2 regions of the Pseudomonas sp. HLG18 genome follow, and region 2 is predicted to be linked to the other one. Evidence: riboswitches for the same ligand, from Rfam matches in the RefSeq annotation. Region 2 holds a riboswitch; the other holds the start of a gene.
What was found. A riboswitch is a leader RNA that binds a small molecule or an ion and turns the genes downstream of it on or off. The one in region 2 is predicted to bind cobalamin.

Region 1 (15,336 bases), 1.6 Mb from region 2:
ATTTCCGGCATTCCCGTGGCGAAGAAATGGCACGAAGACGAGCCGAAGCGCCCGCGTTATTACGCTGGCGATGATGCCGATGCCTATTGGTACAGTGCGACTGACGTGATCGTCGCTGACGCGGTGCAGAAACTCGCCCCGGAACAGCGCCAGTACTTTCATCCGTTCCTTTCAGGCTTCAATCCCAACGACAAGAACTCCGCCGCGCACATCCAGCGCATGCTCGATCTGTATCCCGGCTTGTGGCAGGGCATCGGCGAAGTCTTCACCCGTCACGACGACCTGACCGCGCTGACCTCTGGCGACACGCCACGCGCCAACAACGAAGCGATGACTCGCATCTATCACCTGGCCGCCGAAAACGATCTGCCGGTGATGTTGCATTCCAACATCACCTCCAAGCGTGAGAAGAATCCGCTGTACCTGAAGGAAATCGAAGAGCCGCTGCGTAATCATCCGCACACCCGGTTCATCTGGGCCCATGCCGGTACCAGTGCCGAAATCCATCGTCATCAAACGCAACTGGATTTTCTGCTGCCGACCCTCGCGCGAATGCTGGAGGCGTACCCGAACCTGTTCATTGATCTGTCGTGGAGCCTGCTGACGCCTTATCTGCTGGATGAAAAGGGCCAGCCGCGAGCGGAGTGGGTGCAACTGGTGGAACGTTATCCGGATCGCTTCATGCTCGGTTCGGACGTGGTCGGGCGATTCAACAAACTCGGCAAGGAAATCCACGGCTTCAAGCCGTTTCTCGACGCCTTGCCGGAAGCGGTGGCGAAAAAAGTCGCACGGGACAACTTCCTGGCGATATTGCCGCGAACAGCGCTCAAGTCCGGCAAACCCGCGCTGAATCGATAATGCCGGAGGTTCGTAGGATCAAGGCCTTTTGATATCGCGTTTTGGTCTTACGCATTTTTTAAAAGGGCCGATACCTTCTAGAGCAACCAGCTGCAGGGTTGATGCAGCGCTTTTGGAAGGAACCAGAGCAATGAGTATCCGTAGTCTCAATATTGCACCCCGGGCCGGGCTGGGTTTTGGCGTGCTGGCGCTGATGGTGTTTGCCCTTGGCGCGTTCGCCCTGCTGCAGATGTCGAACATGCGAGCCCAGTCCGACGAGGTCGACAAGAACTGGCTGCCCAGCGTGATGGCCGTGGGTGAAATGAGTCAGGACATGCTGCGTCTGCGCGCCCTGACCATGCGTCTGTTGCTCAATCGCGATCCGCAGGCCCTGGACCAGAATGTGGCCAAGCTCAATGAGCTGCGCAGTGTGTTGAGCGAAGCCCAACAACGTTACGACATATTGATCGTGCTGCCCGAGGAGCGGGCGTTGTTCGACCGCTTCAAGGTCGCCGAACACAAATATCTGGAGTTTCAAGCGCAGGTGATGACCTTGTCCGCTCAAGGACGAGTGGAAGAGGCGGCCGCCATTCTCAACGGGCAGATGAGCCCGCTGGCGGATGAAATCGCAGTGACCCTGCGTGAACTGGTCGAGCTGAACAAGCACAACGCCAATCTGGCCACTGAGGCCGCACGGCTGGTGTTCACCAATTCGCGGGTCTGGGTCGGAGTGATGATCGGCATTACCGCGCTGATTACCATTGCGCTGGCGTTATTGCTGACCCGCAGCATCGTGGTGCCGCTCTCGCAGTCGCTGGGCGTTGCCGAAGTGGTGGCCGGCGGTGATCTGACCGGTGATATCAGCATCATCGGCAAAGATGAGCCGGCGCGACTGCTGCATGCGCTCAAGAGCATGCAGCACAGCCTGCGCGATACCATCCGACAGATTTCGGAGTCTTCCAGCCAATTGGCCTCGGCCTCGGAGGAATTGAGCTGCGTTACCGAAGACGCCACGCGCGGATTGCACCAGCAGAGTCTGGAAATCGAGCAGGCCGCCACGGCGGTCAACCAGATGACCGCCGCCGTGGAGGAGGTAGCCAGCAATGCCGTCGCGACCTCTGAGGCATCGCGGGAATCGGATCGCATCGCCCAACATGGTCGCGAGCAGGTGCAGCAGACCGTGTCGTCCATCGAGCTGCTGGCGGATGACGTAACCGCCAACGCTACGCAAGTTGAGGATCTGGCACAGAAGGTCTACAGCATCAGCAAGGTGCTGGACGTGATCCGCTCGATTGCCGAACAGACCAATCTGCTGGCGCTGAACGCGGCGATCGAAGCCGCGCGGGCGGGGGATGCCGGGCGGGGTTTTGCGGTGGTGGCGGACGAAGTGCGGGCGCTGGCCCATCGCACTCAGCAGTCGACCCAGGAGATCGAGCAGATGATCGGCGGCATTCAGCAGGGCACCGATTCGGCAGTCAGCTCGATGCAGCAGAGCAACATTCGCGCACGCTCGACCCTGGAGCTGGCGAAGGCCGCTGGCGTGGCGCTGGAGGAAATCGCTTCGGCGTTTACCTTGATCAACGAGCGCAACCTGGTGATCGCCAGTGCGTCGGAAGAGCAGGCCGCCGTGGCGCGGGAAGTGGATCGCAACCTGATGAACATCCGCGATCTGGCGATGCAGACTTCGGCGGGGGCCAATCAGACCAGCGCTGCGAGCCAAGAGCTGTCGCGGCTGGCGGTGGACCTGAACAGCATGGTGGCCAGGTTCTCGGTCTGATCAGCGTTCGACAGGCGAAAAAAAGCCCCGCGTTTGCGGGGCTTTTTGTTGAATCAGCTGCCTTTGACTGTCTTGCCGTTGACCGTGCCGTCCTGGAGCATGATGTTGTACTCCTTGCCGTCGGTCTCGACCTGTTGCAGGCGAACCAGCAGGTAATCCCAATCCTTGGCGAACCACATGACAGTGGTGCGCTTGCTTTGTGTCGGATCACGCACGCGTTCGACCTTGATCGCATCGATCTGGCCGGCTTTGGTTTCGACCTTCTCCGAACCCAGCACGCGGAAGTCGTAGGTATCGACTTCGCCATCATCGACTACCTGATAGCTCATGCTTTTCTTGCCGGCGGCCACGTCATGCTGCAGCGCCAATTGATAGGTGGATTTGTCGACCATGCCGCGGTTGAGCGGGACTTTCACCGCGTCGCCACGGTCGGTGCCGGTGACGAGCTTGTTGTTCCAGTCGAAGTCCAGATCAGCCTTTTTCGCCTTGCCCAGGCCACCACGTTCGAAGTGGTAGGACTGTGGCAGCAGGGTGTCCTTGTCCAGGGTCAGGGTGCTTTCTTCAGTCAGGCTGGCGATCATCATCGAAGCCTTGAAGCTGAGTTTCCAGACGCCGTTCGCTTCCTTGGTCAGGCTGCGTTCGGCGGTTCCGCTCATGGGCAGCTGCTTCCAGTCGGCGGTGTAGCTGGCGGAGAACGGTTGAAGGTCTGCCGCCTGCGCGAAAGGCAGGGTGAGCAGAGCGCAAGCGAAGAGCAGGGCGCGACGCATAAAATCTCCTAGTTTCGAATCAAGTGACCGCTGGCCCCGAGTAACTGGCCATCCAGTAAAGCACCTTGCTCGCCGAGGGCCAGCCGTCCTTCGGCAAACCAGCGTACGGCCATCGGGTAGATCAGGTGCTCCTGAACATGAACCCGTTGCGCCAGACTCTGTGGCGAATCGTGCAACTCTACCGGTATTACTGCCTGTACGACCAGTGGCCCGCCATCGAGTTCCTCGGTGACGAAGTGCACGGAGCAGCCGTGTTCGGCGTCGCCGGCTTCCAGCGCGCGCTGATGAGTGTGTAACCCTTTGTATTTGGGTAGCAGCGAGGGGTGGATGTTGAGCAGGCGACCCTGGTAGTGACGGACGAAGTCAGCGCTGAGAATGCGCATGAAGCCTGCCAGTACCACGAGTTTCGGATTGAATTCGTCGATCAGTTCGATCAGGGCGGCATCGAAGGCCTCGCGACCTTCGAAACCCTTGTGATCCAGCGAGCGGGTGGCGATACCCGCGTCACTGGCGCGTTGCAGGCCATAGGCGTCGGCGCGGTTGGAAATCACCGCAGCGATGCGGACCGGGCTGTCGCCGGTCCGCGTGCTGTCGATCAGGGCCTGCAAGTTACTGCCGGTGCCGGACAACAGCACCACGACATCACAGGTATTAGGCATTAGTGAGCCTTGAGGTTTTTCAGCTCGACCTGGGCCGCGCCTTCGGCAGCGACACCGATCTGGCCGATGACCCAAGGCTGTTCGCCGGCTTCACGCAGGTTGCTCAGTGCAGATTCAACGTGCTCCTGAGCCACGCAGATGACCATGCCCACGCCGCAGTTCAGTACGCGGTGCATTTCGGTTTCGTCGACGTTGCCTTGCTCTTGCAGCCAGTCGAAGACGGCCGGGCGAGTCCAGCTGGCCACGTCAACCACGGCTTGAGCGCCTTTTGGCAGAACGCGCGGGATGTTGTCCAGCAGGCCGCCACCGGTGATGTGGGCCATGGCCTTGACGGCGCCGGTGTCCTTGATCAGCTTGAGCAGCGGCTTCACGTAGATGCGGGTCGGGGCCATCAGCAGATCGGTCAGCGGCTTGCCGTCGAGCTGAACGGTTTCGATGTCGGCGCCGGAGACTTCGATGATCTTGCGGATCAGCGAGTAGCCGTTGGAGTGCGGGCCGGACGATGGCAGGGCGATCAGGGCGTCACCGGTGGCGACTTTCGAGCCGTCGATGATTTCCGCTTTTTCTACAACGCCGACGCAGAAGCCGGCCAGGTCGTAGTCTTCGCCTTCGTACATGCCAGGCATTTCAGCGGTTTCGCCGCCCACCAGCGAGCAGCCAGCCAGTTCGCAGCCTGCGCCGATACCGGTGACGACGGTGGCGGCAACGTCGACGTTCAACTTGCCGGTGGCGTAGTAATCGAGGAAGAACAGCGGCTCGGCACCGCATACCACCAGGTCGTTGACGCACATGGCGACCAGATCCTGGCCGATGCTGTCGTGCTTGTTCAGGTTCAGTGCCAGACGCAGTTTGGTGCCGACGCCGTCGGTGCCGGAAACCAGTACGGGCTGTTTGTAGCCGGCCGGGATTTCGCAGAGGGCGCCGAAACCGCCCAGTCCGCCCATGACTTCCGGGCGCGCAGTGCGCTTGGCGACGCTCTTGATGCGTTCGACCAATGCTTCACCGGCGTCGATGTCTACACCGGCGTCCTTGTAGCTCAGGGAGGGTTGCTTGCTCATGATCCAGGCCTTTAGGGGAGGGGATTCAGGGGTAACGACCGAGTCCAGCGGGAACGCCGAAACCGACGGGGGCGATTGCCTCACGCGAATTTCGATGTGCCCGGCTGTTGCCGGTCTGCGAAGGCGCGCGATTTTATCAGGCTTGAGGGGCAGCGGCCATCCTCGCGCCGACGGGCAGGGCCATATCGGCCGAAAAATTTTGCAATTGAAGCTGTGGGTGACATCACGGGTGCCTGTATAAGGAACCGTCTATCGTTAGGACTGTGCAAAAACTTACCGCCAGCGTGTGAATGTTTTGCAACGGCTTGTGGTCACAGGCTTGCTCTATCCGGTTCACGCGGCCTGTTCCAGCCGCTCTTGTCGACGGGAATTCTCCATGCGTTTGTGTAAATTGCTGTTTGTGGGCTGCTTGTCTCTCTTCAGTCTGGCGAGCCAGGCCGAAAACCTCAAAGGTCTTTATCAGGTTCGCGAGCCGGTTAATGGCCAGTCGCCCGAGGAGCGTGATCGCGCTACCCAGGCTGCACTGGATACGCTGGTGTTGCGTCTGACCGGTGACCCGAAGGCGCCGCAGAACCCCGGGCTGGCGCCGATTCGCAAGGATCCGCAGCAGATCATCAGTCAGTTCGGTTTCGATGCCGGGCCGCCGGAAGTATTGAAGGTCGATTTCGACCCGGCTACCACCGAGCAGGCGCTGCGCCGTGCCGGGTTGTCGCTGTGGGGCGCCAGTCGGCCGTCGATCCTGGGCTGGTGGCTGAACGACTCCGCTGAGGGGGCGAGTCTTGTGGGTGATGGTCAGGCCAGTGCCGCGCCGTTGCGACGTGCCGCCCAACACAGAGGTTTGCCATTGCGTTTGCCGCTGGCGGACCTGAGTGAGCAATTGGTTGCAACCGCTCCGACGCTCGAAGGTTCCGACCCCGCGCCGCTGAATGCCGCCTCGGAACGTTACAGCGCCGATGCACTGCTCGCCGTGCATGCCCGTGAAGAAGGCGGTCAGTGGCAGGCCAAGTGGCATTTGTGGCTGGGGGATCAAAAAGAGGCGGGAAGCGTGCAGGGGGCTGATCAGGCCGCTGTTGCCGATGCTGTGATGCTGGCGGTCGCCGAGCGCCTGGCGCCTCGCTTTGTCGCCAAACCGGGTGCCTCGGGGCAGCAGACTCTGGAAGTGCAGGGCATGAATCTGGAGCATTACGCAACGTTGCTGCGGATGCTCGAACCCTTTGGTGTGCGGCTGCAGAGTGTCGATGCCGATCGTATCGTCTATCGGGTCAACGGCAGTGCCGATCAGTTGCGGGCGCAGTTGTCGCTGGCGAAGTTACAGGAAATGCCGGCCGAGGCGCCGGCTCCGGTGGCTCCGCAGCCTGCGGTGCCAGGCGGTGCGCCTGTCGTTGCACCGGCGCCGGTTCCTGCGGCGCCGTCGTTGCGATTCCGCTGGTAGGTTTTTCTTTCATATATAGAAGCAATGGAGTGTTACATGGCCGATACGCGGCGTTGGTTCTGGCTCGGTGGGGTGCTCCTGCTTTGCGCGTTTGTCTGGTTGCTGCATCCGATCCTCACGCCGTTTCTGGTGGCGCTGTTGCTCGCGTATCTGTTCGACCCGCTGGTGGACCGTCTGGAGCGCCTCGGACTATCCCGCACCTGGGGCGTGATCGCGGTATTTGCCGTGTTCACTCTGATCGTCACTACGTTGTTGCTGGTGCTGGTGCCGATGCTCGCCAAGCAACTGCTGCGTCTTTACGAGCTGGCACCGCAGATGCTCGACTGGCTGCAGCACACGGCGCTGCCTTGGGCGCAGTCGAAGCTGGGGCTGGCGGATGGCTTCTGGAAGTTCGACAAGGTCAAGGCTGCGATCACCGAGCACATGGGCCAGACCACCGACATCGTCGGCGTGGTGCTGAGTCAGGCCACAGCCTCCAGTCTGGCCCTGATCGGCTGGCTGGCGAATCTGGTGTTGATCCCGGTGGTCAGTTTCTATCTGCTGCGCGACTGGGACGTGATGATGGCCAAGATCCGCAGCCTGTTGCCGCGTGATCGTGAAGAGCGCGTGGTGGCGCTGGCGGGCGAATGTCACGAGGTGCTTGGCGCTTTCGTGCGGGGGCAGTTGCTGGTGATGCTGGCGCTGGGCGTGATCTATGCGGCGGGCCTGATGATTGTCGGTCTGGAACTGGGCCTGTTGATCGGCCTGATCGCCGGGCTGGCGGCCATTGTGCCTTATATGGGGTTTGTGATCGGGATCGGCGCGGCGCTGATTGCCGGGCTGTTCCAGTTCGGCGGCGACCTGTACCCGATGATCGGGATTGTCGCGGTATTCATGGTGGGGCAGGCCCTGGAGGGTATGGTGCTGACGCCATTGCTGGTCGGTGATCGAATCGGCCTGCATCCGGTGGCGGTGATCTTTGCCATTCTGGCTGGCGGCGAGCTGTTCGGTTTTACCGGTGTGTTGCTGGCGTTGCCTGTGGCGGCGGTGATCATGGTGCTGGTGCGTCACGTTCATGACTTGTACAAGGACTCTGACATGTACAGCGGAGTGGATGATCCGAAGCTGTAACGTGAGGGAGGGCCCGCCCGGTGGATTGCCGGGTTGGCCCGTCTCGTGCAAAGCAATGCTGACGCCTGTGCGCCAAAGAAACTGTCATAAAACCAGCGTGTTAACGCAAACCTTTGATTTTGCTTGGGGTCTGTCGCATTGTGCGCTCCGCTTCACGGGTATAAACTTCGCACACTTTACACAGAGGCCACTAACGGTTCCTTGGGAACTGTTCAGTCAGCATGAAACCGATTCAGCTGCCCCTAGGTGTGCGTCTGCGTGACGACGCCACCTTCATCAACTACTACCCAGGCGCCAATGCCGCTGCACTCGGCTATGTCGAGCGTCTATGCGAAGCCGACGCCGGCTGGACCGAAAGCCTGATCTATCTGTGGGGCAAACACGGGGTGGGGCGTACGCATCTGTTGCAGGCCGCGTGCCTGCGTTTCGAACAGATGGGCGAACCGGCGGTGTACCTGCCGCTGGCCGAGTTGATGGATCGCGGCATAGAAATTCTCGACAACCTCGAACAGTACGAACTGGTCTGCCTGGATGACCTGCAGGTGATTGCCGGCAAGCCCGATTGGGAAGAGGCGATGTTTCACCTGTTCAATCGTCTGCGTGACAGCGGTCGCAGGTTGCTGATTGCCGCCTCCACCTCGCCACGTGAATTACCGGTGAAACTGGCGGACTTGAAATCGCGCCTGACCCTGGCGCTGATTTTCCAGATGCGTCCTCTCTCCGATGAAGACAAATTGCGCGCCCTGCAATTACGCGCATCCCGTCGCGGTCTGCACCTGACCGACGAAGTCGGGCATTTTATTTTGACTCGCGGTACCCGCAGCATGAGCGCGCTGTTTGACCTGCTCGAGCAGCTCGATCAGGCCTCTTTGCAGGCTCAACGCAAGCTGACCATTCCCTTCCTGAAAGAAACCCTGGGCTGGTAAAACCGGGGCTCTCAGCTGGTTTCGGCATATTTCAGGCGCCAGAAAATCCGCTTTCCTGTGCATTGCGCAGGCCGCGTCTCGATTCAAATAGGCTTAAGCGCTTAGATGTAAACGAGAAACCGAGAAGTCACAAAAAGATCGATTGAATTTGCAAATGAGGCTGATAGCGGGCATAGTCTCGGCTTCTTTACAACTATCAGCCACGGTCGTGCCCATGCTAAAGCGCTTCGCACCCCTCGTGCCTCTCGCACTCGTCACCCTGTTGTTCGGTTGCGCTGCTCATTCACCTGTCAATCAAGAGCAGCAACAGCAGGCTAAAAATTCTGCCACCGCCCAGTCTTCCGTTATTTATCAGGAAGAACTGGACACCGAAAAGGAACTGGCCGACTTCAACGGCAAGAAGCCTTACCAGCTTCCGGTTCTGGCCGACAGCATTCTTGAACGCGGCATGTCCCTGATCGGTACCCGTTACCGTTTCGGCGGCACCTCTGAAGCCGGGTTCGATTGCAGCGGTTTCATCGGCTACCTCTTCCGCGAAGAAGCCGGCATGAACCTGCCACGCTCCACTCGCGAAATGATCAACGTGGATGCCCCGCTGGTTTCGCGCGGCAACCTCGAGCCGGGCGATCTGCTGTTCTTCGCCACCAATGGTCGTCGCGGTCGTGTAAGCCACGCCGGGATCTATCTGGGCGACAATCAGTTCATCCACTCCAGCAGTCGTCGTAGTGGCGGTGTCCGTATCGACAGTCTGGGTGACAGCTACTGGAGCAAGTCCTTCATCGAAGCCAAACGTGCTTTGGCGAACGCTCCAACCGTGGTTACCGCTCGCAAGTAATCACGCCTATGTCGCCACGCTCGTGGCGACAAGCGGTCCTTCAGGGGCAATAGACTTAAACTTTACAAGGTGAAGTTAAAGTCTTACTTGAAGTTTGCCGCGTAGCCGCTAGAATCCTGATCTATATTGATGGCAAACCGCCTGCGTTCCCCCGCAGGCGGTTTTGTTTTCTGTCGAATCGGCAGTAAAAGCCGCAGCCAGATCAGGATGTTCTGCTTATGACGATGACGGCCCGCCTTGCCCTGATGTTCTTCGCAGCGCTGCTCAGCGCTTGCGCCAGTCGCACTCCGCCGCCAGCCCCCGTGGTTCGCGCGCCGGTTGTGTTCGGATCCTCCCAGGCTTTTTCTCCCGCTGCCGAAGACGTACTGTTCCGTGCGCTCGGGCTGGTTGGGACGCCTTATCGCTGGGGCGGCAACACGCCGGATTCCGGTTTTGATTGCAGCGGCCTGATTGGCTTCGTCTACCGCGATGCTGCCGGCATCAGCCTGCCGCGCTCTACCCGCGAGATGATCGTCATGCAGGCGCCGAATGTCGGCAAGGAAGGGCTGCAGACCGGCGACCTGATCTTCTTCGCCACCAATGGCGGCTCCCAGGTCAGTCATGCGGGGATTTACGTCGGGGAGGGGCGCTTCGTTCATGCGCCAGCCACCGGCGGTACCGTGAAGCTGGACAGCCTGTCGAAGGCCTATTGGCAGAAGGCCTATCTGAGTGCCAAGCGCGTTCTGCAGCCGGAGCATCTGGCGCATAACCCTTAGTCATTCGAAGCAATAAAAAAACCTGTGGGAGCACATCGGCTCTCACAGGTTTTTTTGTTTCAGGGTCGGGCTATTTGGCTGCCGACACTCGCCAGACCTTGTTCCCGACGTCGTCTGCCACCAGTAAGTCGCCTTGTTGATCAATCACCACGCCAACAGGGCGTCCCAGGGCGTTTTCATCCTTGTCGAGGAAGCCTGTCAGTACGTCTACAGGTGTTCCATTCGGCTTGCCGGCGCTAAACGGTACGAAGATCACCTTGTAGCCACTGTGGGGCTTTCGGTTCCACGAGCCGTGCTGACCGATGAACGCGCCTTCCTTGAATTGGGCCGGCAGCGTGTTGCCCTCGGCAAAGGTCAGGCCCAGTGAGGCGGTATGCGGACCGACGGCGTAATCCGGGGCGATGGCCTTGGCCACCAGGTCCAGGTTTTGTGGCTCGACGCGGACATCGACGTGCTGGCCGTAATAGCTGAACGGCCAGCCATAGAAACCACCGTCCTTTACCGAGGTGATGTAGTCCGGCACCAGATCGCTGCCGATCTCGTCCCGCTCGTTTACCGCTGTCCACAGCGCGCCGCTTTTCGGTTCCCAGGCGAGGCCGTTGGGGTTGCGAATGCCTGAAGCGAAGATCCGGTGATTGCCGGTGGCGCGGTCCACTTCCCAGATCGCCGCGCGGCCCTCTTCCTGATCCAGGCCGTTTTCGCCGACGTTGCTGTTCGAGCCGACGGTGACGTAGAGCTTGCTGCCGTCCTTGCTGGCAATGACGTTCTTGGTCCAGTGATGGTTGAGCGGGCCGCCCGGCAGGTCCACGACCTTGATTGGCTGGCTCTTGATTTCCGTTGCCCCGGGTTCGTAGTGGAAGCGTAACAAACGGTCGGTATCAGCGACGTACAGGTCATTGCCGACCAGTGTCATGCCGAACGGCGAGTTCAGGTTCTGCAGAAACACCGTGCGCGTTTCCGCCACGCCGTCGTGGTCGGCATCGCGCAGCAGGGTAATGCGGTTCGGGCTGGGAACCCCTGCGCCCGCACGGCCCATGACTTTCTTCATCACCCAGCCGCGTATGCCCTTGCTGTCGTCCGGTTTCGGCGGGGCATTGGTTTCCGCCACCAGTACATCACCGTTGGGCAATACGTAGAGCCAGCGCGGGTGATCGAGGTTTTCGGCGAATGCGGCCACTTGGGTGCCGGCGGCTGCGGTTGGTTTCGCACCGGCCGGCCAGCCGATCGCCGGGGCGATGTTCACCGTCGGAATCAGGGTTTTATTCGGTTCGGGCAGTTTGGGGGATGGGCCGGTGCCGTCCGAGACTTGCAGGCTGGAGGATTCACCACAGGCGGTGAGCCCTCCGGCGAGTGCGATGACGAAAACGAGCTGGGGCTTGCGCATTACTGATCTTCCCTATGAATGCATTCCTAATCATAGAGAAGTGCGCGAGCCCGATGGTTCAACCGCTCAGCCGCGCGCCTCCTTGAACAGCACGGCAATGCCGGGATGGTAGTTGCCGGCCTCGCTGCGCAATTTGCGGTAGGCGTAGGGGAAGTACCAGGCGACGGCGCAGGTGTGTTCCTTTTGCAGGTCGTCGACCATGTCCTGCAGTTCTTCCGGGCTGGCGCTGTGCTGGGCTTTCTGTGGGGCGACGAACAGGCAGCCGAGTTTGAGATCGCTGGCGTAGCTGATGCGCTTGGCATCGCTGGTGATATCGGCCAGGGCCTGAGTCAGATTCAGGTTGTTGACGCGCGGCCAGCGTTGGGTCGCCTGAATGTAAGCGCGATCTTCGGCGCCGGCCAGGAACAGGTCGGCACGGGCATTGCGTTCGCCTTCCTCATTCTGTTTGCGCGTGGCGGTGTCACGCAGGGTGACCAGTTCGGCCATCCATGCGGCGGCGGACAGCAGGCCGAGGTTGGCTTTTTCGTCGTGCCAGTAGGGCGTGTCGTTGTCGCCACGCACGGTGTTGTAGCGGTCGATACAGTCAAACCAGCGTTCCAGCACCGGGCGCAGGAATTCCAGCCGCGGATTGCTGATGATCATGCCTTGCATGGTGCTCTCCCTTGTTATTGTGATGTGCTCTCTGCAGTCAAAAAGCATGGCTCTTTGATATCACTGCTGGCAGTGTGGCACAAGATTGGCGTCAGTTAATTGATCGGCGGCAGTTATTCGCCGCACAAGCCCCTCTTCAATTGACGCTCCACCCCCAACCCTCTAACCTTCGCGGCTTGTTTCAGGTGCTCTGTGGCGCATGTCGACAGAGTGAAACAGGGAAGCCGGTGAGGCGGGTCTTCAAGTGATGAACCCTCACGATCCCGGCGCTGCCCCCGCAACGGTAAATGAGTAAAAGCTGCGTTCGATGCCACTGCTGCAAAGCGGGAAGGCGCGCAGCCAGGCACCAGCCGCTCATGAGCCCGGAGACCGGCCTGATCCATCCAGCGGCATCACGGTGGGCGATGCCAGGCTTGTTGCCGTCTGTTCTTGTGCCTGCCCGCCGTTATCCAGCCTCAACGGAGAGCTTCCCCATGACTGATTCCCCCGAACGCGACGAGCGTCACCTGGCGCGCATGCAGCGTAAAAAAGCCGTGATCGACGAGCGCATCGCCAATTCGCCAGACGAATGCGGCCTGGTGCTGGTGCTGACCGGTAATGGCAAAGGCAAAAGCAGCTCGGCGTTCGGCATGCTCGCCCGCGCCATGGGTCACGGCATGCAGTGCGGCGTGGTGCAGTTCATCAAGGGCCGCAACAGCACCGGTGAGGAACTGTTCTTTCGCCGCTTCCCGGAGCAGGTGCGCTTCCATGTGATGGGTGAGGGATTCACCTGGGAAACCCAGGACCGCCAGCGTGACATCGCCGCCGCCGAAGCTGCATGGGAAGTGTCCCGCGAGCTGCTGCGTGATCCGTCGATCGGTCTGGTGGTGCTCGATGAACTGAACATCGCCCTCAAGCACGGTTACCTCGATCTGGATCAGGTGCTCAGCGATCTGCAGGCCCGCCCGCCGATGCAGCACGTGATCGTCACCGGTCGCGCCGCCAAGCCGGAAATGATCGAGATGGGCGACACCGTCACCGAAATGGGCATGATCAAGCACGCCTTCCAGGCCGGCATCAAAGCGCAGAAAGGCGTCGAACTTTGAATCAACCACGTCACTGCCCGGCGGTACTGATCGCCGCGCCGGCCTCCGGTCAGGGCAAGACCACCGTCACCGCCGCGCTGGCCCGTTTGCATCGCAATCAGGGGCGCAAGGTTCGCGTGTTCAAGTGCGGTCCGGACTTTCTCGATCCGATGATCCTCGAGCGCGCCAGCGGTGCGCCGGTCTATCAATTGGACATGTGGATGGTCGGCGAGCAGGAAAGTCGACGTCTGTTGTGGGAAGCCGCCGATGAAGCGGATCTGATCCTGATCGAAGGCGTGATGGGTTTGTTTGACGGTACGCCGTCGAGCGCCGATCTGGCGCGGCATTTCGGCGTGCCGGTGCTCGGCGTGATCGATGGTACCGCGATGGCCCAAACGTTCGGCGCACTGGCCCTGGGCCTGGCGCGTTATCAGCCGGACCTGCCGTTCGCCGGGGTACTGGCCAACCGCGTTGGCACCGTGCGCCATGCGCAATTGCTCGAAGGCAGCCTTACCGAAGGCCTGCGCTGGTACGGCGCGCTGTCCCGTGAAACCGGGATCGAACTGCCAAGCCGTCATCTCGGTCTGGTGCAGGCCAGCGAACTCAATGACCTCGACGTGCGTCTCGACGCCGCCGCCGAAGCGCTGGCCGGCACCTGCGAGGTAGCGCTGCCGCCGGCCGTGGAATTCGCCGCGCCAGAAATCGTTGAGACTGAAAAGTTGCTCGAAGGCGTGCGAATTGCCGTTGCCCGCGACGAAGCCTTCGCGTTCACCTACGGTGCCAGTCTCGATCTGTTGCGGGCGATGGGCGCCGAGTTGAGTTTCTTCTCGCCGATCCGCGATGCGCAATTGCCCGACGCCGACAGCTTGTACCTGCCCGGCGGCTACCCGGAATTGCACCACGTTGCCTTGTCGCAGAACGCCGACATGCTCAACGCGATCCGCGCGCATCACGCCGCTGGCAAACCGCTGCTCGCCGAATGTGGCGGCATGCTGTACCTGCTCGGCTCGCTGACCGATGTCGAAGGCACCCGCGCTGACTTGGTCGGCCTGTTGAGTGGCGATGCCGTGATGCAAAAGCGCCTCGCCGCTCTGGCCTTGCAAGAGGTCGACCTGCCGGAAGGCCTGTTGCGCGGCCACACCTATCACCACTCCCTGACCACCACCGAGCTGACGCCAATCGCCCGTGGCCACAGCCCCAACGGCGGGCGCGGTGCCGAAGCGGTGTATCGGCAAGGGCGGATGACCGCCTCGTACGTGCATTTTTACTTTCCATCGAATCCGTCGGCGATTGCCGCACTGTTGGTGCCATGACCGACAACGCATTCACTGAAACCGAGCGCGAAGCGGTCTACCGCGCCATCGCCGAACGCCGCGACATGCGCCACTTCAGCGGCGGCACGGTCGAGCCTGAATTGTTGCGTCGTTTGCTGGAGGCCGCGCATCAGGCGCCGAGCGTCGGCCTGATGCAGCCGTGGCGCTTTATCCGCATCAGCGACCGCGCTTTGCGTGGCCAGATCCAGAACCTGGTTGAAGAAGAACGCGTGCGCACCGCTCAAGCCCTGGGCGAGCGCAGCGACGAGTTCATGAAGCTCAAGGTCGAAGGCATCAATGACTGCGCAGAAGTGCTGGTCGCAGCCTTGATGGACGATCGTGAACGACACATTTTCGGTCGTCGCACGCTGCCGGAAATGGACATGGCCTCATTGTCCTGCGCGATCCAGAACCTGTGGCTGGCGGCGCGTGCCGAAGGCCTGGGCATGGGCTGGGTGTCGCTGTTCGAACCGCAGGCGCTGGCCGATCTGCTGAAACTGCCAGCCGGGGCCAAGCCGCTGGCAGTGCTTTGCCTGGGGCCGGTCAAGGAATTCTATCCGGCGCCGATGCTGGTACTCGAAGGGTGGGCGCAGGCGCGTCCGCTCAATGAGCTGCTGTATGAAAATTTCTGGGGAGTGAGTCAATGAGTGTGGCGTTGTTGAGTGTCGCCGCGGTCGCGCTGGATGCGCTGCTGGGTGAACCGAAGCGCTGGCATCCACTGGTGGCGTTCGGCAATTTTGCCGGGCGCATCGAGCAACGTTTCAACAC
Region 2 (15,336 bases):
ATACTTAAATCGCTATCTTGGAGGTTGCCATGTACCCAAGCACTCGCCGTAACTACACCGATGAGTTCAAGGCTCAAGCTATCGCACTCGCGGAAAGCGTTGGTAGAACCGAAGCCGCACGTCAGCTCGAGATGTCCGTGAAAACGCTCGATAACTGGGTTGATGCTGCGCGCAAGGGATTACCGTTGAGTTCTCCAGAACGCAAAGCCATCACCAAAGAAGACAGCGAGCTTGCGCGTTTGCGAGCGGAGGTGGCCGAACTCAAGATGGAGCGCGAAATCCTAAAAAAGGCGGCGGTATTCTTTGCCAGAGAGTCCAGGTGAGATACGCCTTCGTCGCTGCTGAACGGGCTCACTTCCCGGTGCGCATGCTGTGTCGGGTGATGGATGTTTCGATTTCAGGTTTTTACGACTACCAGCATCGCGAGGAGCGTCCAGATCGGGATGCGCAGATTCGCGTTGATTTGCGTAAGGTTTATATGGCCAGCCGAAATACATATGGCCGACCACGGCTGGTCGAGGCCTTACGGCGAAAAGCGCATACAGTGGGCCACAAGCGAGTGAGCCGGCTGATGCACGAAGAACGCATACGCGGTAGATCCAAAGGCGGTTTCAAGCCCCGTACCACCGACAGTCACCACTACTTGCCTGTTGCGAGAAATTTGCTCGCTCGTCAGTTTTCCATCGATAACCCCACACCGACTTGGGTCAGTGATATCACCTATATCTCAACCAAAGAAGGTTGGTTGTATCTCGCAGTGGTTTTGAGCATCCAGACGCGCCAAATATTGGGCTATAGCCTGTCGGATCGGATGCCCGACGATTTGGTCGAGAATGCCTTCCTGAATGCCTGGAGCGCCTGTTCCGGCTCTAGTGGTGTGGTTTTTCATTCCGACCAAGGGCGTCAGTATGCGAGTAGCAAATTCCGACTGGCCTTGGCCAAGAAAGACTTCACGCAAAGCATGAGTCGAAAGGGAAATTGTTGGGATAACGCAGTGGCTGAGAGCTTTTTCGCTACTCTGAAAAGGGAGGAGGCGTATGGCGTCTATCCCAGCAAGAGGCTGGCTCAACTATCAATCGCTAACTACATCCATGGGTTTTATAACAGCAGCCGACTGCACTCTGCCTTGGGGTACCGTTCTCCGAACGAATACGCCAGGGTCTTAAGGCAGGCGGCTAAATAGCCAGCTTCTTGGCGTCCGTTGTGATGGGGCAGGTCCACCAAAAGGCTTTTGCCCCGGCGTACGGCACTTCGCCTAGGCTCAGTGTCCCCTCGCTACGGTGTCCATCAGGGGGCATCGCCTACGGTTTGCTTCGCTGCACCTCCTCTCGATGTATGCGGCTTCGCCGCACGGCGCTGCGCGCCTACCCCCTGATGGACACCTCCGCTCGGCCTGCCGAAGGGGCTAAAGATCAAAAGCAGATCAAGAGCCAGATCAAGAGCCAGATCAAGAGCCAGATCAAGAGCCCCTCACCCTAGCCCTCCCGAAACGTCGGACCGCCCGTAGGGAGAGGGAACCGACCGAGTTGATTGGGAGAGTTGTGCCGACTTGCAATACCGAGTCGAACTCAAGTTTTGAAAAGCCCACAAATCGGCTCCCTCTCCTTGGGGAGAAGGCTGGGGTGAGGGGTAAACCCACAACAAAACCAAAGCCAAACACGCCCTGCTCCCCCCACTCAAACCATGAGCGTTAGCTCGAGCACCGTTTTTGATCGCAGGGCCCGTCGGCAGGCTGAGTGGAGGGATTGATCCGGGGGTGGGAGCGCAGCGACCGTGCGGCGCAGCCGCATGCATCGAGAGGAGGTGCAGCGAAGCAAACCGTAGGCGATGCCCCCGGATCAATCCCGGAGCGAAGGAACCCGAGCCACAGCGAGGGCCGTACGTCAGGGCTCAAGACCTTTGGTTACTTTGGGCTGGGCCGGCATTCCGGCGTTTGCCAAAGTGACCCGCCGTAAGGGCGGAACCCTAAGTGGCCGTTACCGCAGCAACGGATCTGCCCAAAAATTGACTATATTCCCCAACCCATGGTCTCCTACACAACTTGTTACGGGTGCCCTTCACAGGGTGAAACGGGAAACCGGTGAATCATGTGCTTTACTCTAAAGCCATGTCAGTCCGGTGCTGCCCCCGCAACGGTAAGCGAGCGAAGCGTCAGATCCACTGTGCCCAAGGGCATGGGAAGGTGACGCTTGCAGGTCGGCCAGACGCCAACCCCTCGTGAGCCCGGAGACCGGCCCGCAATACACAGTACGCATCTTGCGTCACTGAACATAACAAACCCGCGGTGGGCGGGCGCTGTTCGAACGTCTGCGTGCCCGACCCGCAGGGGTTTTCATGCGCTCCATTCACCCGCTGACACTCCAGAGGGAAGCGCCATGTCGATCATCAGCAGCACCGGCAGCAATACGGACAAAATCTCCAGCACCACCACCCTGAGCCAACGCCTGACCGCTGCGATCTTCGCGTCGATCCTGGGCGCAAGCCTGGTCTACTTCGCCGGTTTCTCGCACATCGAAGCGGTGCACAACGCCGCGCACGATACCCGCCACAGCGCCGCGTTCCCGTGCCACTGAGACCTGACGACATGATCAAGCGTATTGCGCAGACCGCAGGTTTCACCGGACTTCTGGCTGCCCTGCTGTTGACCTTGCTGCAAAGCTTCTGGGTTTCGCCACTGATTCTTCAAGCCGAAACCTACGAGAAATCCGAACCGGTGGCCGAAATCCACGAACACGCCGCCGGCACCGCCGCTCACACCCACGATGCCGAAGCCTGGGAACCGGAAGACGGCTGGCAGCGTGTGGTGTCCACCACCGGTGGCAATCTGGTCGTAGCCGTGGGTTTCGCTCTGATGCTGGCCGGTCTGTACACCCTGCGTGCGCCGACCAAGACCTCACAAGGTCTGCTCTGGGGTCTGGCCGGTTACGCAACTTTCGTGCTTGCACCGACCATGGGCCTGCCGCCTGAACTGCCGGGCACTGCTGCAGCTGATCTGGCGTCGCGCCAAATGTGGTGGATCGGCACCGCCGCATCGACCGCTGTCGGCCTGGCGTTGATCGCGTTTGGCGGCAACTGGCTGCTGAAGATCCTCGGTGTGGCGATCCTTGCCGTGCCGCATGTGATCGGCGCACCGCAACCGGACGTGCACTCGATGCTCGCCCCGGAAGCACTGGAAGCCCAGTTCAAAATCGCTTCGCAGCTGACCAACGTCGCGTTCTGGCTGGCTCTGGGCCTGATCAGCGCCTGGTTGTTCCGCCGTAAAAGCGAAGGTCAGTACCACGCATGACCGATGACAGCGCAGCGCCGACCTTCGTGGTCGGCCTGGGCTGCCAGCGCGGCTGCCCGGCCAGCACGCTGCGCGCCTTGCTTGACCAGGCCTTGCAGGCGCATCGGATTGACCTTGAGAAGGTCAAGGCGCTGGCCAGCATCGACCTCAAGCGCGATGAACCCGGCCTGCAAGAACTCGCCGCCCAACTGGCGCTGCCGTTGCTGTATTTCAGCAGCGAGGAACTGGCCAATTATCAGCAACGCTTGAGCCACCATTCACAGATCGCCTTCGAACGCACCGGTTGCTACGGCGTGGCGGAAAGCGCTGCACTGGCGCTCGCCGAACAACTGATTCAAGCACCGGCGAAACTGCTGATTTCCCGGCAAAAGTACGCTCAGGCAACTCTCGCATTGGCCGGCGCGGCGTAAATTCCCGATAATCCTCGCTTTCGATCATGAGCATTCTTCATCTGAAGTGCTTCTGAAGCCCCACCTGCCCTACTTTCACAGGATCCAACGATGACCGTCTACTTCATCGGCGCCGGCCCCGGCGACCCGGAATTGATCACTGTCAAAGGCCAGCGGTTGATCCGCAGTTGCCCGGTGATCATCTACGCAGGTTCGCTCGTGCCGACGGCGGTGCTGGAAGGTCATTGTGCTGAAACCGTGGTCAACAGCGCCGAACTGCACCTGGAACAGATCATCGAGCTGATCAAGACAGCCCACGCCAACGGTCAGGATGTGGCGCGGGTGCATTCAGGTGATCCGAGCCTGTATGGCGCCATTGGCGAGCAGATTCGTTATCTGCGCGAGCTGGATATTCCGTTCGAGATCATCCCCGGCGTAACCGCCACCGCCGCGTGCGCCGCACTGTTGGGCGCCGAACTGACCCTGCCGGACATCTCGCAAAGCGTGATCCTGACCCGTTATGCGGACAAGACTGCGATGCCTGCCGGCGAAGAGCTCGGCAACCTGGCGCAGCACGGGGCGACCATGGCGATTCATCTGGGGGTCAATCATCTGGAGAAGATCCTCGCCGAGCTGCTGCCGCATTACGGCGCGGATTGCCCGATCGCGGTGATTCACCGGGCGACGTGGCCGGATCAGGACTGGGTGGTCGGGACGCTGGAGGACATTGCCGAGAAGGTGGCGGCCAAAGGGTTTCGGCGTACGGCATTGATTTTGGTGGGTCGGGTGCTGGGCAGCGATCATTTCAGTGAATCTTCACTGTATCGCGCGGGGCATGCGCATCTTTACCGCCCATGACGGCTCTTTCGCGAGCAAGCCCGCTCCCACATTTGGAATGCGATCCAATGTGGGAGCGGGCTTGCCCGCGAAGGCGTCATTGAATCTCACGCATAAAAAAACGGCGCTCACGGGGCGCCGTTTTTTTGTCTCGCAGCGAACACCTTAGTAGTAGGCGTTTTCTTTCTGCGTGTGGTCGGTCACGTCGCGAACGCCCTTGAGCTCCGGAATGCGCTCGAGCAAGGTGCGCTCGATGCCTTCCTTCAGGGTCACGTCCGCCTGGCCGCAGCCCTGGCAACCGCCACCGAACTGCAGCACGGCAATGCCGTCTTCAACCACATCGATCAGGCTGACCTGACCGCCGTGGCTGGCCAGCCCCGGGTTGATTTCGGTTTGCAGGTAATAGTTGATGCGCTCGTTGATCGGGCTGTCGGCGTTGACCATCGGGACTTTGGCGTTCGGCGCCTTGATGGTCAGCTGGCCGCCCATGCGGTCGGTGGCGTAGTCGACGACGGCATCATCGAGGAACGCTTCGCTGAACGAGTCGATGTAGGCAGTGAAGCTTTTCAGCCCCAGCGCGGTGTCCTCAGGTTTCTCTTCGCCCGGCTTGCAATAGGCAATGCAGGTTTCGGCGTACTGGGTGCCAGGCTGGGTGATGAAAACGCGGATGCCGATGCCCGGGGTGTTCTGCTTGGACAGCAGATCGGCCAGGTAATCGTGGGCGGCGTCGGTAATGGTAATAGCGGTCATGGAAACTCCTCGCAGGCTTGAGGCGGAGTTTACGCCAATCGGCGCGCGGCACAAAGTCCCAGTATTTTCGTAGGAATAGTTCACAATCGCCTAATCCGCAGGTTTGCCGTCGATACGCGCTCTAAGCCATTGATAACTGCGCTTTTCCACCCAGTGATAACTCAGCCAGGAACCCACGCCAATCGCCACGGCACAGAGGATGAACATCAAATAGGGGTTGATCCCGAAGCGATGGGCCACAAATCCGCCAGCAGACAGCACCAGAACATGCATCAGATAAACCGAGTAGGAACAGTCTCCCAGCAGCTTGAGCACTCGGTTGTGTTCAACATGCCGCTCCAGCGCCATACACGCCATGACCAGCACCGCGCTCGGCGTCCCCCAGCTCAGCAGCCGGGGCGATGGCGGCAGATAATAGATCGCCAGTAACGCCGCGCCGATCCCCGTCAGCGGCATCCACAAGCCCTGTCCGATCCAGCCCTTGCGATACAGCATGCCGATACCGATCCCGAGCAGAAATTCATAGACGATATCCGAGCGATAAAACTCGCTGACCCAGCCAAACCCGGTCCAGGTCTGGCACACCGCAAACAGCAGCGCCGCGACCACCAGCAAACGGACTTGCAGTCGAAACAACAGTGCCCAGGCGAACAACACGTAGAACAGCATTTCGTAATTCAGCGTCCAGCCGACATTCAGGGTTGGGTAGATCCCGTAGCCGCCGGGGTTTTCGGTCGGGATGAACAGCAACGACAGCAGCAAATGACGCCAGTCCACCGTCTGATCCGGCAGCAGCGGCCGGGCAAACACCACCAGCAACGCCATCAGCACGGTGTAGAGCCAATACGCCGGGACAATACGGAACAGTCGATACAGCAGAAACCGCGCAGGCGGCAGCGACCTGCACTCAGTGGACAGGAAGATCACCAGCCCGCTGATCACGAAAAAGATATCGACACCCACGGCCCCCTTGTCGATGAACAACTGCCCTATCGGCCCGCGCGCCTCGAAGTCGAAGAAAATCTGCATGAAGTGATGGCAGACCACCGCCCACGCGGCGAGCGCTCGCAGGGCCTGCACTGAAATCAACATCGATGGTGCTCCCGATCCCTTACTTCACAGGATTGGGACAATCGCCATCGCTCAAACGATCAAAGATTCTCGTACCGGTTCATGTCCAGCACGCCCTCTTCCACCGGGTCGGTTTCATGGATGTACTGGCTAAGATCGTGAAAATAGAACCAGAACTGCGGATGACTGCGGCGAATGCCCCAACGTTCGACGATTTTCTCGAACTGCGGCGCATCCTTGGCGCTTTCCATGGCATCGACAAACGCCGGCACCTGATCTGCCGGGATGTTGAACATGAAATTCGGATAACTGCTGAGCACGCCCGGATAAATGGTCAGGGTGTCGAGCCCCGGCTGATAGCGCAGCGACTCGCCCAGCAGGAACGCCACGTTGCTGTGGGCCCGGTTACGCAGCAGGCTGTAGACCTCACGCTGGCCGCTGCGGGTTTCGATGCGCAGCATGCTGGCTTCCGGCAATTGATCGATCACCTTCAGCCCCGCCGCCGGACGCGCCGTCAGGCGGCTCAGCGCCTGCTCGGCGTTTTGCAGCGCCGGGTCGATGTTCGGCCGCGAACAGTAGGCATCCACGCAGCGGTTGATCGGATCGGGCCGTGCGTTGAGGTCACCGTAACGGGCAAGCAGCTGCATGGCGAAATCGTGTTTCGGGTCTTTCTCGTCGAGTTTCAGCGCGGTCGGTTTGTCGTCGTCGATAGACTCGTAATCCAGCCACATCTTGAACTGGCCGCTGCTCTGATACCAATCGTCGAGGTAATCCTCGCGGGAATCGGCCGGCATCAGGCGCAGGAAGTTCTGCTCGGCGCCGTTGCGGATCAGGTCGAAATACAAGCGGGTCTGCGCCTGATGAGAGACGTTGCCGAACACGTCGAAATTCACCGCCAACTGGTAATAGGTGCGTTCGAGCAACGGATAGTCGAACAGCCACATCGTCTGTGGCACCTCGCCAATCAGGCCCTTGGTCACCGAAGCGCTGTCGAAGTGGCGGAAGATACTCAAGAGTGCGTTGTCGTTGCCCGCCCACAGGGTCGACCAGCTCGGCGCCGGCAGTTCGGCGTAGCTGTCACGGCGCAAGGCTTCGTACTTGTTGCGCTTGTTGCGGTAGTCGTGCCACAGACTCAGGACACTGCCGACATCGTCGTTCTGCCCCGGCATGGCCAGCAATGGCGTGGCCTGGCCGCGATAGTTCGGGTCGGTGATGTACAGGTCATGTTCCGGGGCCTGGAACAGCGCCCAGAAGTTGTCGCGGATCACGTCGGTTGCGATCTGCCCACGGCACACCGGGCCGCGAATGAACGTGCGCACGAAATATTCGGCGTTATCGAGCATGAACTGATAACGCGCCTGCGCCGGAATCGCCTCGAAGGTGGCGAACGGATTGGCCCGGCTCTGCGGCCCGTAGCCCGGCAGCGCATGCACCTGCCAGTTGCCGTTGTAGAACAGGCTCTTGACCCGCGCCATCTTCGCCGCGCTCAGCGGATAGGTGATGTGGGTCTTGTGCACGATCACGCCCTGCACCGGCCACAGGCGGTAATACACCTGGGTGCCCGGATCGTCGTTCGGGCGACGGGTGGCAATCAGGTCGATCGGCTGACCGGTCGGCGTGCGTGAACGCACCCACTGGAAAAAATGCCCCGGCTCGCCGTCCTTGAAGTAGATGTGCGCCAGGAACCAGTGTTCGAACAGCCAGCGTCCGACCATGCTTTCACGCGCGCCGGGCTGATTCAGCAGGTTTTCCCACTGGACGATCTGCAGCGCCTCTTTAGCGCTAGGCGACAGGCCTTGCTCATCGATCGGCGCGCCGGACGCCAGCCAGCGTTGCAGCGTCTGGTATTGCTGGTCGGTCAGGCCGGTCACCGCCAGCGGCATGCCTTCTTTCGGATGGGCGCCGGCATAGCCGTCGAATTCGGCAGGCATCGCGCAAAGGTTCTCGCGGTTGAGGCCCAGCACGATTTCTTCCGGCAGTTTGGCGTTGGGTGTCAGCGGCGTTTTGTGTCCCAGCTCCAGCATGCGTGCCATCAGAGCGGCCTGGCTGCCTTGGGCGTCGAGCACCGAATAAAAGTCTTTTTGCTGCCAGGCGCGTTTGCCGAAGGCGTCATAGAACAACCGGGTGGTCGGTGCAGCTTGGGTGCGCTCGCCATCGTAGACCGGCATCTTGCTCGCGCCACGGGCCGCGCCTTCGCCGCTGCCAAGGTTCAACTGACAGGCAGAGTCGTAACACGCATGGCAGGCCACGCACTTCTCGGTGAAGATCGGCTGGATGTCTCGGGTGTAGGAGATAGAAGAAGAAACAGCGGGACTCTGCGCCGCCGCGCCAAAGCTTAAAAACAGCAATGCAATGCTGATGACGCGGTACGACATGTCCCTGATCCTGATCCTGAAGAAAAACGCCGCGATTCTACCGTTATGACGCCCGTACCAACATGAGCGATATTCATGCAAAAGCCGCGCATGCTCTAAATCGGCGCAGGTTTGTTATGATCCGGCCCCTTAGTCATGGTCTTTTTCGAGTAGCCCCAATGTCCGATCGCAGCGTCCGCCTTCAAGCTCTCAAGCAAGCTCTCAAAGAGCGCATCCTGATTCTCGACGGCGGCATGGGCACGATGATCCAGAGCTACAAGCTCGAAGAGCAGGATTATCGCGGCAAACGCTTCGCCGACTGGCCGAGCGACGTCAAGGGCAACAATGACCTTCTGGTCATTACCCGTCCCGACGTGATCGGCGGCATCGAGAAAGCCTACCTGGATGCCGGTGCCGACATCCTCGAGACCAACACCTTCAACGCCACCCAGATCTCCATGGCCGACTACGGCATGGAAGAACTGGTCTACGAACTCAACGTAGAGGGCGCCCGTCTGGCGCGCAAGGTCGCCGACGCGAAAACCCTCGAGACCCCGGACAAGCCGCGTTTCGTCGCCGGCGTGCTCGGCCCGACCAGCCGCACCTGCTCGCTGTCGCCGGACGTCAACAACCCGGGCTATCGCAACGTCACCTTCGATGAGCTGGTGGAAAACTACACCGAGGCCACCAAAGGCCTGATCGAGGGCGGCGCCGACCTGATCCTGATCGAAACCATCTTCGACACCCTCAACGCCAAAGCCGCGATTTTCGCCGTGCAAGGCGTGTTCGAAGAGCTGGGCTTCGAATTGCCGATCATGATTTCCGGCACCATCACCGACGCCTCCGGCCGTACCCTGTCGGGCCAGACCACCGAAGCGTTCTGGAACTCCGTGGCCCACGCCAAGCCGATTTCGGTCGGTCTGAACTGCGCCCTCGGCGCCCGTGAATTGCGTCCGTACCTGGAAGAGCTGTCGGACAAGGCCAGCACCCACGTCTCGGCGCACCCGAACGCCGGCCTGCCGAACGAATTCGGCGAGTACGATGAACTGCCGGTGGACACCGCCAAAGTCATCGAAGAATTCGCCCAGAGCGGTTTCCTCAACATCGTCGGCGGTTGCTGCGGCACCACCCCGGGCCACATCGAAGCCATCGCCAAAGCCGTCGCCGGCTACGCGCCACGGCAAATTCCGGACATTCCCAAGGCTTGCCGCCTGTCGGGCCTCGAGCCGTTCACCATCGACCGCAGCTCGCTGTTCGTCAACGTCGGCGAACGGACCAACATCACCGGCTCCGCGAAATTCGCCCGTCTGATCCGTGAAGACAACTACACCGAAGCCCTGGAAGTCGCCCTGCAGCAGGTCGAGGCCGGTGCCCAGGTGATCGACATCAACATGGACGAAGGGATGCTCGATTCGAAGAAGGCCATGGTGACCTTCCTCAATCTGATTGCCGGCGAGCCGGACATTTCCCGCGTACCGATCATGATCGACTCCTCGAAATGGGACGTGATCGAAGCCGGCCTCAAGTGCATTCAGGGCAAGGGCATCGTCAACTCGATCAGCATGAAAGAAGGCGTCGAGCAATTCATCCACCACGCCAAACTGTGCAAGCGCTACGGCGCGGCAGTTGTAGTGATGGCGTTCGACGAAGCCGGCCAGGCCGACACCGAAGCGCGCAAGAAAGAGATCTGCAAACGCTCCTACGACATTCTGGTCAACGAAGTCGGCTTCCCGCCGGAAGACATCATCTTCGACCCGAACATCTTCGCCGTGGCCACCGGCATCGAAGAACACAACAACTACGCTGTGGACTTCATCAACGCCTGTGCCTACATCCGTGACGAGCTGCCGTATGCCCTGAGTTCCGGCGGCGTGTCCAACGTGTCGTTCTCGTTCCGCGGCAACAACCCGGTGCGTGAAGCGATCCACTCGGTGTTCCTGCTGTACGCGATCCGCGCCGGCCTGACCATGGGTATCGTCAACGCCGGTCAGCTGGAAATCTACGACCAGATCCCGCAGGAACTGCGCGATGCCGTTGAAGACGTGATCCTCAACCGGACGCCGGAAGGCACCGACGCCCTCCTCGCCATCGCCGACAAGTACAAGGGCGACGGCAGCGTCAAGGAAGCCGAAACCGAAGAATGGCGCGGCTGGGACGTCAACAAGCGTCTGGAGCATGCGCTGGTCAAGGGCATCACCACCCACATCGTCGAAGACACCGAAGAATCCCGTCAGTCCTTCGCCCGCCCGATCGAAGTGATCGAAGGTCCGCTGATGTCCGGCATGAACATCGTCGGCGACCTGTTCGGCGCCGGCAAAATGTTCCTGCCGCAAGTGGTTAAATCCGCCCGCGTGATGAAACAGGCCGTGGCCCACCTGATCCCGTTCATCGAACTGGAAAAAGGCGACAAGCCGGAAGCCAAGGGCAAGATCCTCATGGCCACGGTAAAAGGTGACGTGCACGACATCGGCAAGAACATCGTCGGCGTGGTGCTGGGTTGCAACGGCTACGACATCGTCGACCTTGGCGTGATGGTGCCGGCAGAGAAGATCCTGCAGGTGGCCAAGGAGCAGAAATGCGACATCATCGGCCTGTCCGGCCTGATCACCCCGTCGCTGGATGAGATGGTCCACGTGGCCCGCGAGATGCAGCGCCAGGACTTCCACCTGCCGCTGATGATCGGCGGCGCGACTACCTCCAAAGCGCACACGGCGGTGAAGATCGAGCCCAAGTACAGCAACGACGCGGTGGTGTATGTCACCGACGCCTCCCGCGCCGTGGGCGTGGCGACGCAGCTGCTGTCCAAGGAACTGAAAGCCGGTTTCGTTCAGAAGACCCGCGAAGAGTACATCGACGTCCGCGAACGCACCGCCAACCGCAGCGCCCGCACCGAGCGCTTGAGCTATGCCGCCGCGATCGCCAAGAAACCGCAGTTCGACTGGGCCTCTTACACGCCGGTCAAACCAACCTTCACCGGCACCCGTGTGCTGGACAACATCGACCTCAACGTTCTCGCCGAGTACATCGACTGGACGCCGTTCTTCATCTCCTGGGACCTGGCCGGCAAGTTCCCGCGCATCCTCGAAGACGAAGTGGTCGGTGAAGCCGCCACCTCGCTGTACAAGGACGCCCGCGAGATGCTGACCAAGCTGATTGACGAGAAGCTGATCAGCGCCCGTGCCGTGTTCGGCTTCTGGCCGGCCAATCAGGTGCACGACGACGATATCGAACTGTACGGCGATGACGGCAAGCCAATGGCGCGCCTGCACCACCTGCGCCAGCAGATCATCAAGACCGACGGCAAGCCGAACTTCTCCCTGGCCGACTTCGTTGCGCCGAAGGACAGCGAAGTGACCGACTACGTCGGTGGTTTCATCACCACCGCCGGGATCGGCGCCGAAGAAGTGGCCAAGGCCTATCAGGACGCTGGCGACGACTACAACTCGATCATGGTCAAAGCCCTGGCCGACCGTCTGGCCGAAGCCTGCGCCGAGTGGCTGCACCAGCAGGTGCGTAAAGAGCACTGGGGTTACGCCAAGGATGAAGCCCTCGACAACGAGGCGCTGATCAAAGAGCAATACTCCGGCATCCGCCCGGCCCCAGGCTACCCGGCGTGTCCGGATCACACCGAGAAGGCCACGCTGTTCGCCCTGCTCGACCCTGAGGCCCAGGAAATGCGCGCCGGCCGCAGCGGCGTGTTCCTGACCGAGCACTACGCGATGTTCCCGGCGGCAGCGGTCAGCGGCTGGTACTTCGCCCATCCGCAGGCGCAATACTTCGCCGTGGGCAAGGTCGACAAGGATCAGGTGCAGAGCTACACCTCGCGCAAAGGCCAGGAACTGAGCCTGACCGAGCGCTGGCTGGCGCCTAACCTGGGTTACGACAACTAAGCAGAAGCCTGATCAAAAGACCGCAGCCTGCCCCGCAGGCTGCGGTCTTTTTTCATGGGTTGACTATGCTTGTCTGACACACACGGCAGACGAGGGATTTATGGACGATCCAGTCGACAACAAGCCACCCACCTTCTGGCAGATGCTGCACAGCGTCATGGCGGCGGCGTTCGGGGTGCAAAGTGGCAAGAACCGGGCAAGGGACTTCACCCATGGAAAGCCCAGCCACTTCATCTTTCTGGGCATTGCGTTCACGGCAGTGTTCGCCCTGACGCTGTTTGGCATCGTGCAACTGGTGGTGCATCTGGCAGGCGCTTGACCGGGCTCAGTGCATCAGGGTTTGAAAATCGAACGGGTAGCGGTACGAGGCCGGGCGGCCTTTCGCCGAGAGCTTGCGAAAGTGCACGCCGTAGTCCGGCAACGCGCCCATGGCCAGCATTCGGCGGGCATGCTCCTTGTCGATCAATTGCAACAAGGGAATCTGCCGGTCGCGACCACCGTACTGGTTCAAGTCGACACCCTGCGCATGATCGTGCACCTCTACCAACGCCCAGCCACCGAGAGTGAAATGGCCGCCGAGCAAGGCGCTCAAACGCCCGTCGACCAAGGCCTGCAACGCTGCGGGCGACGTATTGACCGCGCTGAACAGAACGTCTTTGCCAGGCACTTTCCCGATTTCTGAGACCGCTCGCATCGCACCGAAGGCCATTTCGTCGTTCGCGGCCCACACCAATGAGATCCCGGGGTAACGAACGAGCAACTGACGGGCCTGCTCATAGGCCCGCTGCTGCGTCCAGCCGCCGTAGACCAGTTGCCGCAAACGGACTTCAGGGTGCTCGGCCAGCGCCCGTTGCATGCCTTTCTCGCGCAACTGTGATGAGGGGGTGATCTTCAGGCCGGAGAACGCCAGCAATTCGATGCTGCTGCCGGGGGCGACAGGTGGATGCAGACGAATCAACTCCTTCATCAACAGATAACCGCCCTCCTCGTCATTGGGCACGAGGCTGCCGATCCGGTCGGCCCGGTCCCCGACCAGCGCTTGCTGATTGGGGGTCAGCGAGGTATTGACGATAAACAGCTTCACTCCGCTATGGTTGGCCATGCGCAGGATCTGTGGCGCGATGTATTGCTCATTGGCGAACATCAGGTAATCGGGGCGATCGGGCCCCTGCAGGGCTGTCCGCGCCTGGGCCAGGGTCAGCTCGGGCTGGCGCTCTGAATAGAGAATGCGCAGGTCGACTCCCAGATCCCGGGCGGCAGCCTGCATGAATTGCGAATAGCTGACCCAGAACGCTTCATGGGTGGAGCCCGGATTCAAAAACAACACAGATTCCGCCCGCGCGCCGGTCCCGAAGGCCAGGCTCAGCAACAGCAGACTAATGTGGAGAAACTTGAACATGAAGCATCCGGGCCCCGGAAAAAATGGCCGCGCATTATAGCCATTCAATCGCCGGCCATTAGCGCCTGATCCCGTTTTTTGTCCGACAATCGTCGGAAACAGGCCCGGAGGGGTCGTTTTATTGATGACTGACCCAGAACACCGCTGTGCCCACGACCAGAATGATCAGGAACAGAATGGCCCACGCATCGACACTGCTATCGCTTTTCCTTGCCTTGGTTGGATTGCTCATTGCATCGCCTCTTGTCGGTTTTATCGGTGATTGCAGAAAGACTCGACCACAGTTAAGACGATGATTGTCCGCACGACAAATGTGGGTTAGTTGACACTCGTTACTGTTAGGCGATTTGGTTCTTTACATATACTCAAACATCACTTTTGCGCATAACTGCAAACGGGTATATTGCCCCGGCTCCATTAAGGAGTGCGCGGCCGTGCGCGCGTAATTGCCGAGGCACCATCGGACTCCAGCAAGCGAAAACGCAGCGTTTTCCGAGTAGCCCAAAGCCTGAGAACAGGACTTATATGTACGTATACGACGAGTACGATCAGCGGATCATCGAGGACCGCGTCAAGCAGTTCCGTGATCAGACCCGACGCTATCTGGCAGGTGAGCTGAGCGAAGAAGAATTCCGCCCCCTGCGCCTGCAAAATGGCCTTTACATCCAGCGTTTCGCGCCGATGCTGCGGGTGGCGGTGCCTTACGGCCAACTGACCTCGCGTCAGGTGCGCATGATGGCGAAGATTGCCCGCGACTACGACAAGGGCTACGCCCACATCAGTACCCGCCAGAACGTGCAGTTCAACTGGCCGGCAGTCGAAGACATCCCGGACATCCTCGCGGAACTGGCCACCGTGCAGATGCACGCGATCCAGACCAGCGGTAACTGCCTGCGCAACGTCACCACCGACCAGTTCGCCGGTGTGGCGTTCGATGAGCTGATCGACCCGCGGCCATGGTGCGAAATCGTTCGTCAGTGGACCACGTTCCACCCGGAATTCGCCTACCTGCCGCGCAAATTCAAGATCGCCGTCAACGGCTCGACCTCCGACCGTGCGGCCATCGAAGTCCACGACATCGGACTTGAACCGGTGCACAACGCCGCTGGCGAGCTGGGCTTCCGCGTTCTGGTCGGTGGCGGTCTGGGCCGTACTCCGGTCGTTGGCGCGTTCATCAACGAGTTCCTGCCATGGCAGGACCTGTTGAGCTACCTCGACGCGATCCTGCGGGTCTACAACCGCTACGGCCGTCGCGACAACAAATACAAGGCGCGGATCAAGATCCTCGTAAAAGCGCTGACTCCAGAAGTCTTCGCGCAGAAAGTCGATGCCGAGATGGAACACCTGCGCGGCGGCCAGA

Region 1: it holds a riboswitch for cobalamin, as region 2 does, so the genes downstream of both, cobO (cob(I)yrinic acid a,c-diamide adenosyltransferase) here and ACSPX5_RS10605 (CbtB domain-containing protein) in region 2, are expected to answer to the same signal.

What each region holds. Positions count from the first base shown of each region.
Region 1 covers NZ_CP195831.1:689,182-704,517, forward strand. Annotated here, with positions in the region: gene ACSPX5_RS03270 (amidohydrolase family protein) at 1-858, shown strand, start outside; gene ACSPX5_RS03275 (methyl-accepting chemotaxis protein) at 989-2,614, shown strand; gene ACSPX5_RS03280 (DUF3108 domain-containing protein) at 2,668-3,381, opposite strand; gene purN (phosphoribosylglycinamide formyltransferase) at 3,390-4,040, opposite strand; gene purM (phosphoribosylformylglycinamidine cyclo-ligase) at 4,040-5,098, opposite strand; gene ACSPX5_RS03295 (DUF2066 domain-containing protein) at 5,475-6,530, shown strand; gene ACSPX5_RS03300 (AI-2E family transporter) at 6,567-7,640, shown strand; gene hda (DnaA regulatory inactivator Hda) at 7,862-8,566, shown strand; gene ACSPX5_RS03310 (C40 family peptidase) at 8,781-9,401, shown strand; gene ACSPX5_RS03315 (C40 family peptidase) at 9,620-10,156, shown strand; gene ACSPX5_RS03320 (PQQ-dependent sugar dehydrogenase) at 10,227-11,540, opposite strand; gene ACSPX5_RS03325 (hypothetical protein) at 11,607-12,191, opposite strand; cobalamin riboswitch at 12,358-12,583, shown strand; gene cobO (cob(I)yrinic acid a,c-diamide adenosyltransferase) at 12,665-13,276, shown strand; gene ACSPX5_RS03335 (cobyrinate a,c-diamide synthase) at 13,273-14,568, shown strand; gene bluB (5,6-dimethylbenzimidazole synthase) at 14,565-15,215, shown strand; gene cbiB (adenosylcobinamide-phosphate synthase CbiB) at 15,212-15,336, shown strand, end outside.
Region 2 covers NZ_CP195831.1:2,319,489-2,334,824, forward strand. Annotated here, with positions in the region: gene ACSPX5_RS10595 (transposase) at 30-323, shown strand; gene ACSPX5_RS10600 (IS3 family transposase) at 320-1,183, shown strand; cobalamin riboswitch at 2,032-2,253, shown strand; gene ACSPX5_RS10605 (CbtB domain-containing protein) at 2,376-2,573, shown strand; gene ACSPX5_RS10610 (CbtA family protein) at 2,585-3,286, shown strand; gene ACSPX5_RS10615 (cobalamin biosynthesis protein) at 3,283-3,696, shown strand; gene cobM (precorrin-4 C(11)-methyltransferase) at 3,787-4,533, shown strand; gene nfuA (Fe-S biogenesis protein NfuA) at 4,678-5,262, opposite strand; gene ACSPX5_RS10630 (acyltransferase family protein) at 5,353-6,354, opposite strand; gene ACSPX5_RS10635 (fatty acid cis/trans isomerase) at 6,414-8,708, opposite strand; gene metH (methionine synthase) at 8,867-12,577, shown strand; gene ACSPX5_RS10645 (DUF2970 domain-containing protein) at 12,678-12,896, shown strand; gene ACSPX5_RS10650 (ABC transporter substrate-binding protein) at 12,903-13,976, opposite strand; gene ACSPX5_RS10655 (nitrite/sulfite reductase) at 14,502-15,336, shown strand, end outside.